One region of the Streptomyces sp. NBC_00859 genome, then DNA from elsewhere that is predicted to be linked to it. Evidence: riboswitches for the same ligand, from Rfam matches in the RefSeq annotation. Region 1 holds a riboswitch; the other holds the start of a gene.
The links. A riboswitch is a leader RNA that binds a small molecule or an ion and turns the genes downstream of it on or off. The one in region 1 is predicted to bind cyclic di-AMP.
Positions count from the first base shown of each region.

Region 2: linked by a shared signal. The riboswitch ahead of OG584_RS07700 (M23 family metallopeptidase) and the one ahead of OG584_RS12855 (NlpC/P60 family protein) in region 1 are both predicted to bind cyclic di-AMP.

Region 1 covers NZ_CP108826.1:3,015,963-3,020,004, forward strand. Annotated here, with positions in the region: gene pcrA (DNA helicase PcrA) at 1-2,180, opposite strand, end outside; cyclic di-AMP (ydaO/yuaA leader) riboswitch at 2,543-2,714, shown strand; gene OG584_RS12855 (NlpC/P60 family protein) at 2,722-3,906, shown strand.
Region 2 covers NZ_CP108826.1:1,877,905-1,881,946, forward strand. Annotated here, with positions in the region: gene OG584_RS07695 (GntR family transcriptional regulator) at 118-795, opposite strand; gene OG584_RS07700 (M23 family metallopeptidase) at 996-1,778, opposite strand; cyclic di-AMP (ydaO/yuaA leader) riboswitch at 1,791-1,950, opposite strand; gene OG584_RS07705 (M16 family metallopeptidase) at 2,192-3,559, opposite strand; gene OG584_RS07710 (M16 family metallopeptidase) at 3,580-4,042, opposite strand, start outside.

The DNA.
Region 1 (4,042 bases):
AAGCGGGACGCCGGGTTGTACGAGGGCTGCCCCCAGGCGCTGCGCAGCGTCGAGCGGGTCAGATACAGCCGCTCGCGGGCGCGTGTGATTCCGACATACGCCAGCCGCCGCTCCTCCTCCAGCTCCTTGACCTGCCCCAGGGCCCGCATGTGCGGAAAGACGCCGTCCTCCATGCCGGTCAGGAACACGACCGGGAATTCGAGTCCCTTGGCGGTGTGGAGCGTCATCAGCGTGATGACGCCGGAGCCGTCCTCCTCCTCGTCCGGGATCTGGTCGGAGTCGGCGACCAGGGCGACCTTCTCCAGGAATTCGGCGAGCGTGCCCGCGCCCTCCTCGTCGCTGCGCTCCTGCTCGAACTCCAGGGCCACAGCGGCGAGTTCCTGAAGGTTCTCGATCCGGGTCTCGTCCTGGGGGTCGGTGGATGCCTGCAACTCGGCCAGATAGCCGGTCCGTTCGAAAACGGCCTCCAGGACCACCGCGGGCCCCGCGCCCGATTCGACGATGGTGCGCAGTTCCTCCATGAGGACGTTGAACCGCTTCACCGCGTTCGCCGAGCGTGCCGCCATGCCGTACGCCTCGTCGACCCGGCGCAGTGCCTGCGGGAAGCTGATCTTCTCCCGCTGCGAGAGTGCGTCGATCATTGCCTCCGCGCGGTCACCGATGCCGCGTTTGGGTACATTCAGGATCCGGCGGAGCGGGACGGTGTCCTCGGGGTTGGCCAGGACGCGCAGATAGGCCAGCACATCGCGGACCTCCTTGCGCTCGTAGAACCGCACCCCGCCGACGACCTTGTAGGGGAGGCCGACCCGGATGAAGATCTCTTCGAAGACACGGGACTGCGCGTTCGTACGGTAGAAGACGGCGACGTCGCCCGCCTTCGCGTCGCCCGCGTCGGTCAGCCGGTCGATCTCGTCGGCGACGAACTGCGCCTCGTCGTGCTCGGTGTCCGCGACATAACCGATGATCTTCGCGCCCTCGCCGGCCTCGGTCCAGAGGTTCTTGGCGCGGCGGTTCTCGTTCCGCTCGATCACCGCGTTGGCGGCGGAGAGGATCGTCTGGGTGGAGCGGTAGTTCTGCTCCAGCAGGATCGTGGTCGCGTCCGGGTAGTCCTCCTCGAACTGGAGGATGTTACGGATCGTGGCCCCGCGGAACGCGTAGATGGACTGGTCCGCGTCACCGACGACGCACAGCTCACCGGGTGCCTTGCCCTCACCGGACGGCCCGACCAGCTCGCGCACCAGCGTGTACTGGGCGTGGTTGGTGTCCTGGTACTCGTCGACCAGGACGTGCCGGAAGCGCATCCGGTAGTGCTCGGCGACGTCCGGGAAGGCCTGGAGCAGATGGACCGTCGTCATGATGATGTCGTCGAAGTCCAGCGCGTTGGCCTCGCGCAGCCGCGCCTGGTAGAGCGTGTAGGCCTCGGCGAGGGTCTTCTCGAACCCTCCCCCAGACTCCGTCTCGGAGGTGCCCCCAGCCGCCTGCCCCGCGAAGGTCTCCTCGTCGATCAGCTCGTTCTTCAGATTCGAGATCTTGGCGTTGAAGGACTTCGGCGGGAACTTCTTCGGGTCGAGGTCCAGGTCGCGGCAGACCAGCGCCATCAGCCGCTTGGAATCGGCGGCGTCGTAGATCGAGAACGATGAGGTGAACCCGAGCTTCTTCGACTCGCGGCGCAGGATCCGCACGCACGCGCTGTGGAAGGTCATGACCCACATCGCCTGGGCGCGCGGGCCGACCAGCTCCTCCACGCGCTCCTTCATCTCGCCCGCGGCCTTGTTGGTGAAGGTGATCGCGAGGATCTGGCCGGGGTGCACCCCGCGCGACCCGAGCAGGTGCCCGATGCGGTGGGTCAGCACCCGGGTCTTGCCCGACCCGGCACCGGCCACGATGAGCAGCGGGGACCCGGCGTGCACGACGGCGGCGCGCTGCTCGGTGTTCAGCCCTTCGAGCAGCGCGGCAGGGTCTACGACGGGCCGCGGGGCGCCGTCGCGGTAGTACGCGTCACGCCGGGACTGCGTCCCGTCGGACGGGGGCCACGCACCGGCGAAGAGATCGTGCGGACCCTCCTCCGGGAGGTGGCTCCCACCGGTGTGACCGCCGGCGGAGTCCTCGGCGGGCGGCGGGGGCTCTTCCTCCGGGGGCTGGAGGTTCGCCAGGAAGTTGTCGTCAAAGAGGCTGCTCATCGTCCACCGAGTCTAGGCCGACCCAGTGACAGTCCGGGGCGGTACGTCCGGCGGCCCCCGCCCCGGCCCCCGCCGGACCGCCGGACCCCCGCCTCCCGCCTCCCGCCGGATCACCGGCCCCGCTCACGGGCTCACCGGCACACCCGGCTACCGCGCTGCCTGCCCACCGACCCGCCGACCCGCCGACCCGCCGGACCACCGCCCCCGGACCGCGCTCCGGACCCGAGGTCACGGAAATGTATCGGGCATATCGAACATCAGCCTTCCCACCTGTCACAGGAGTTGGCTATCTTGCCCTCTCAGGACCGCACGTACCCCCCTCGGCGAACCACGCCGGAGCGAGCGGTCCGCGCCGAGTCCGTTCCTGCCGTACGCCGTACACCCTGCGACGCACAGCAGGTGGAGCCGGGGACCCACCAAGCACCACCGGGGTGAATCGGTCCGTTCCACCAGCACTCCCACGGACCGTAGGGCGACCTTCCGGACGAGCCCGAACCCGACAGCTAACCCGGTAGGCGGTCCACGGAAGGAATTGCCTGTCTTGGCAACGCATCGCAAGCCGCGATCCCGCGTACGCAGTACCGCACCTGCCATAGGCATCACCACCGCAGCCCTCGCGTCGGTCTCGCTGTTCGCCCAGAGCGCCGGTGCCGCGCCGGCACCCGCCGCGAAGCCGAAACCCAGCATCGAAGAGGTGCAGAAGAAGGTCGACGGGCTCTACCGCCAGGCCGGAACGGCCACTCAGCAGTACAACCAGGCCCAGGTGGCCACGACCACGCAGCGCAGGACGGTCGACACCCTGCTCGACCAGGTCGCCGACCGCACCGCGAAGCTGAACGACTCCCGCCGCGAACTCGGCACCTACGCCGCAGCCCAGTACCGCGAGGGCACCCTCTCCACCACCGCCACCCTGCTCCTCGCCGACAACCCGCAGTCGTACTTCGACCAGGACCAGCTGATGAAGCGGCTCGGGGACCGCCAGCAGAAGGCTGTCGCCGACTACCGGGCCCAGCAGCGCTCGGCGGCCAGGAAGCGCGGCGAGGCGGCGCGCAGCCTGGAGAAGCTGACCGGGGCGCAGGCGGCGCTGAAGACGAGCAAGCAGTCCGTCCAGTCGAAGCTCAGCGAGGCACGCGAGCTGCTCTCGAAGCTGACCGCCGACGAGAAGGCGCGGCTGGCGACGCTGGAGAAGAAGAAGGAAGCCGAGGCCGAGCGCAAGGCGCAGAAGCTGGCGAAGGAGCAGGCCGCAGCGGAGAAGAAGCGTGAGGCGGCGGCCGGTGGCAGCACCGGCAAGGGAAGCGGCAGCGGTACGGGCGCCGGGACCGGTACGGGTACGGGTACGGGTACTTCCGGCACCGGCTCGGGCAGCAGTACGCCGTCGGGCAAGGCCGCAGCGGCGCTCGCGTTCGCCCGCGCCCAGATCGGCAAGCCGTACGTGTGGGGCGCCACCGGGCCCAGCTCCTACGACTGCTCGGGTCTCACCCAGGCCGCCTGGAGGGCCGCCGGCGTCAGCCTCCCGCGGACCACCTGGGACCAGGTCAAGGTCGGCACCCGGATCGCGACGAAGGATCTGCGCCCCGGTGACCTGGTGTTCTTCTACGACGACATCAGCCATGTCGGGATGTACATCGGCAACGGGATGATGATCCACGCCCCGAAGCCGGGCGCGTACGTGCGCGAGGAGTCGATCTACTACATGCCGATCTACGGCAGCGTGCGCCCCGGATAGCCCGTCCGGCCCGTCGGACCGTCCGGCTCTCCCGGACGGTCCGGACGGTCCGGACCGTCCGGGAGAGCCGGACCGCCGCCACTGGCCCGGAGGGGCCTCGGCTGCCCGTGGACGGAGCTGATCAGGGCTGCTCGCT
Region 2 (4,042 bases), 1.1 Mb from region 1:
GCCCGGATATCGTAAAAGCAGACCGCGAAAAGGCAGCGCGGAGCAGCAGGGAGAGAGACGGGCCGAATCGGATAACGCTCTCTCCGTATACAGCAGGTCTGTTATACGGCCGGACTGTTAATCGGCGGTGCTCGCAATGTTTACAGCATGTTGCGAATCCCTCACGCGCCCCGGTTTCCGCAGCCGGTGCGCCTGCGTGGCGTGCTCGGCGTGCACCGCGGTCAGGGCGCGCGCCCGGTCCGCGTCGCCGCGTGCCACCGCGTCCACGATGGAGCCGTGCTCCGCCCAGGACACGACAGGACGGACCGGCTGGTCCACGGCGTACATCCAGCTGATCTTCTGCCGCAGCTGACCGAGCAGCGTGGTCAGCGCCGAGCTGCCCGAGGCCTGCGCGAGGGTCTCGTGGAACCAGCCGCCGAGTGACCGCAGGTCCTCGCCCTGGCCACGCCTGGCCCGTTCCTGGCCCAGTCTGACGAGGCCTCGCAACACCTTCAGGTGGGCTTCGGTACGCCGCTGGGCCGCGCGGGCCGCCCCCATCGGCTCCAGCAGCATCCGTATCTCCAGCAGGTCGGCCGCCTCCCGCTCGGTCGGTTCGGCGACGCAGGCACCGGCGTGGCGGCGGGTGACCACGAACCCCTCCGACTCCAGGGTCCGCAGGGCCTCGCGGACGGGGACGCGGGAGACACCGTAGCGGCGCGCGAGCACTTCCTCGGTCAGCCGGCCGCCTCGCTCGAACACTCCCGAGATGATGTCGTCACGGATTGCCGTGCATACCGATTGCGCGGGAATGCGCATGACCGAACCTCCGCATCGAAGCCCGCATATCGCGGTCTTTCCGCACCTGTGCGGCGACCTTATGACAGCGAAGGTTAATTCCCGAAGGCGCCCGGTAAATCATGGATATCTTTTGGCCATGCGAAAACGGTCCGTGCGAACAGCCGGAACGGGCGGGGCCCCGGCGCGTCGAGCACCGGGGCCTTGCGGGACACAGAGGGTCAGACGTGGACGCCGTGCGAGCGCAGGTACGCGACGGGGTCGATGTCCGAGCCGTAGTCGGGGCCGGAGCGGGCCTCGAAGTGCAGGTGCGGACCCGTGGCGTTGCCGGTGGCGCCGGAGAGTGCGATCTGCTGGTCCGATGTGACGGACTGACCGACCGAGACGCCGATGGACGAGAGGTGGCCGTACTGCGTGTACGTGCCGTCGTGCATCTTGATGACGATGTTGTTGCCGTACGCACCGCCCCAGCCGGCCTCCACGACCGTGCCGGCTCCGACGGCGTGGACCGGGGTGCCGCTCGCGGCGTGGAAGTCGATACCGGTGTGGCTGCCGGACGACCAGAGGCTGCCGCCGGTCTTGTAGCCGGTGGAGACGTACGAGTTGGCCACAGGAGGCACGAAGGCGTTGAGCCGCTTACGGGCCGCGGCGCGCGCCGCGCGCTGCTCGGCCGCCTTGGCCTCACGCTCCCGCTCGGCCTTCGCCTTCGCGGCGGCCTTCGCTTTCGCCACGGCCTTCGCCCTTGCCTCGGCGCGGGCGGCCTCGTGCTGCTGCGCGGTGGCCTGCGCCGATATCCGGTCGGCGACGGTGTCCTCGACGAAGATGGTGCGGTCGAGGCGGGTCTGCTGGGCGGCGGGGACCTCGGGTCCTTCGGCCATCGCGGGTGAGGCGAGGGTGCCGATGACACCGGCCGTGGCGAGAGTGGCGACTCCGGCGACGCTCGCGGTCCTGCGGGTCAGGCGGTTCGGGGCACGGTGCTTCCCGGTAGGGCGGCTGAACGCCATGAAGGGGCTGGTCCTTTCCTTCCCTCTCGCCTACCGGGTTAGCTGACGGGTTCGGAGCAGGAAGGTCTCCTACGGGCCCGCTCCTGGGAAGCGGCCCCGATTCACCCCAGGGACTGAGTGGGTCCCCGGCTCCCCGGGCTCGCGCCTGACGGGGACTCGGCGATCGCTGCCCGGCGCCGCGGTTGCGGCTTACGTCCGGCGGACAGCGAGAGCGACGCTAAACGGTCGGTCCCGGCTGCACCAAACGGGCCACCGTTTTTGTAGCACATGCCACAGGACGGAGCGCCGGCTTATGGATAAGTGGGACAGATGTCGACGTACGCCGCGAAAGGGAAACGGGGTCCCGGTGGGCAGTGCGCCCACCGGGACCCCGCGGGTCCGCCTCGCCGCGGCGGCCCGGCGCCGCCGGGACCTCAGCTCGCGACCACCGTCACCTCGCCGATACCCAGCGCCCTGACCTGCTCGACGATCTGCGCCGCGTCGCCCACCAGCACCGTCACGAGACGGTCGTCGGGGAACGCGCTGACCACGGCGGCCGTCGCCTCGACCGTGCCGGTCTCGGCGAGGCGTGCGTACAGCTGCGCCTGGAAGTCGTCCGGCAGGTGCTGCTCGACCTGGTCGGCGAGCGTGGCCGCGACCGCGGCTGCCGTCTCGTACTTCAGCGGGGCGACGCCCACCAGATTCTGCACGGCGATATCCCGTTCGGCGTCGGTCAGCCCGTCGGCCGCCAGCGTCCTGAGCACCTTCCAGAGGTCGTCGAGCGCGGGCCCGGTCGACTCGGTGTCCACCGAACCGCTGATGGCGAGCATGGCGGCGCCGGTCCCGTCGGCCGCGGAGCGGAGGACCTGGCTGAAGGCCCGCACCCCGTAGGTGTAGCCCTTCTCCTCCCGCAGGACACGGTCCAGCCGGGAGGTCAGTGTCCCGCCCAGGCAGTAGGTACCGAGGACCTGGGCCGGCCAGACCCGGTCGTGCCTGTCGGCCCCGATCCGGCCGATGAGGAGCTGTGTCTGGACCGCTCCCGGGCGGTCCACGACGACCACCCGGCCGGTGTCGTCCGCGGTGATGGGAGGTACCGGGCGGGGTGTGCCCGCGTTGCCCTTCCACTCGCCGAGGCTCTCGGAGAGCACCGCGTCCAGATCGGTCTCCGCCAGGTCGCCGACGACCACGGCGGTGGCTGTCGACGGCCGTACGTACGCGTCGTAGAAGGCGCGGACCGCTGCCGCGTCGATACGCGCCACCGTGTCCTCGGTGCCCTGGCGCGGGCGCGACATGCGGGCGGTGGCCGGGAAGAGCTCCTTGGAGAGCTGCTTGGCGGCGCGGCGGGCCGGGTTGGCCAGCTCGTGCGGGATCTCGTCGAGCCTGTTGCCCACGATCCGCTCGACCTCGCTCGGGGCGAAGGCGGGCGCGCGCAGTGCGTCGGCGAGGAGGCCGAGCGCCTTGGGCAGCCGGGAGACCGGCACTTCGAGCGAGACCCGGACACCGGGGTGGTCGGCGTGCGCGTCGAGAGTGGCGCCGCAGCGCTCCAGCTCGGCGGCGAACTCCTCGGCGCTGTGTTTGTCGGTGCCCTCGGAGAAGGCCCTCGCCATGATGGTGGCGATGCCGTCGAGCCCCTCGGGCTCGGCGTCCAGCGGCGCGTCGAGGCTGATCTCGACAGCGACGACCTGCTGCCCGGGACGGTGGCAGCGCAGCACCGTCAGGCCGTTGGGCAGGGTGGAGCGCTCGGGGGCAGGGAAGGCCCAGGGCCTGGGAGCGCCCGCCTGAGGCTGCGGATGGAAGGTCATGATCACGGCCGCGGGGTCGGTCACTGGTCCGCCTCTGTGCTCTCGGTGGTCGCGGTGGTCTCGTCCGATACGCCGTCCGCACCGGTCTCTTCGGGCTCATCGGCGGTGACGGGCTCGTACACCAGCACGGCCCTGTTGTCGGGGCGCAGCCGCGCCTTGGCGACCTCCTGCACCTCGTCGGCCGTGATGTCCAGCACCCGCCCGACGGCTGTCAGGGCCAGCTGCGGGTCGCCGAACAGCACGGCGTACCTGCACAGTTCGTCGGCGCGGCCGGCTACCGTGCCGAGCCGGTCGAGCCACTCCCGCTCCAGCTGCGCCTGGGCGCGCTCCATCTCCTCGGCCGTGGGGCCTTCGGCGGCGAAGCGGGCCAGCTCCTCGTCGACGGCCGCCTCGATCTGCGGGACCTCGACACCGCCCGACGTCTTGACGTCCAGCCAGCCGAGCGAGGGTGCGCCGGAGAGCCGCAGCAGGCCGAAGCCGGCC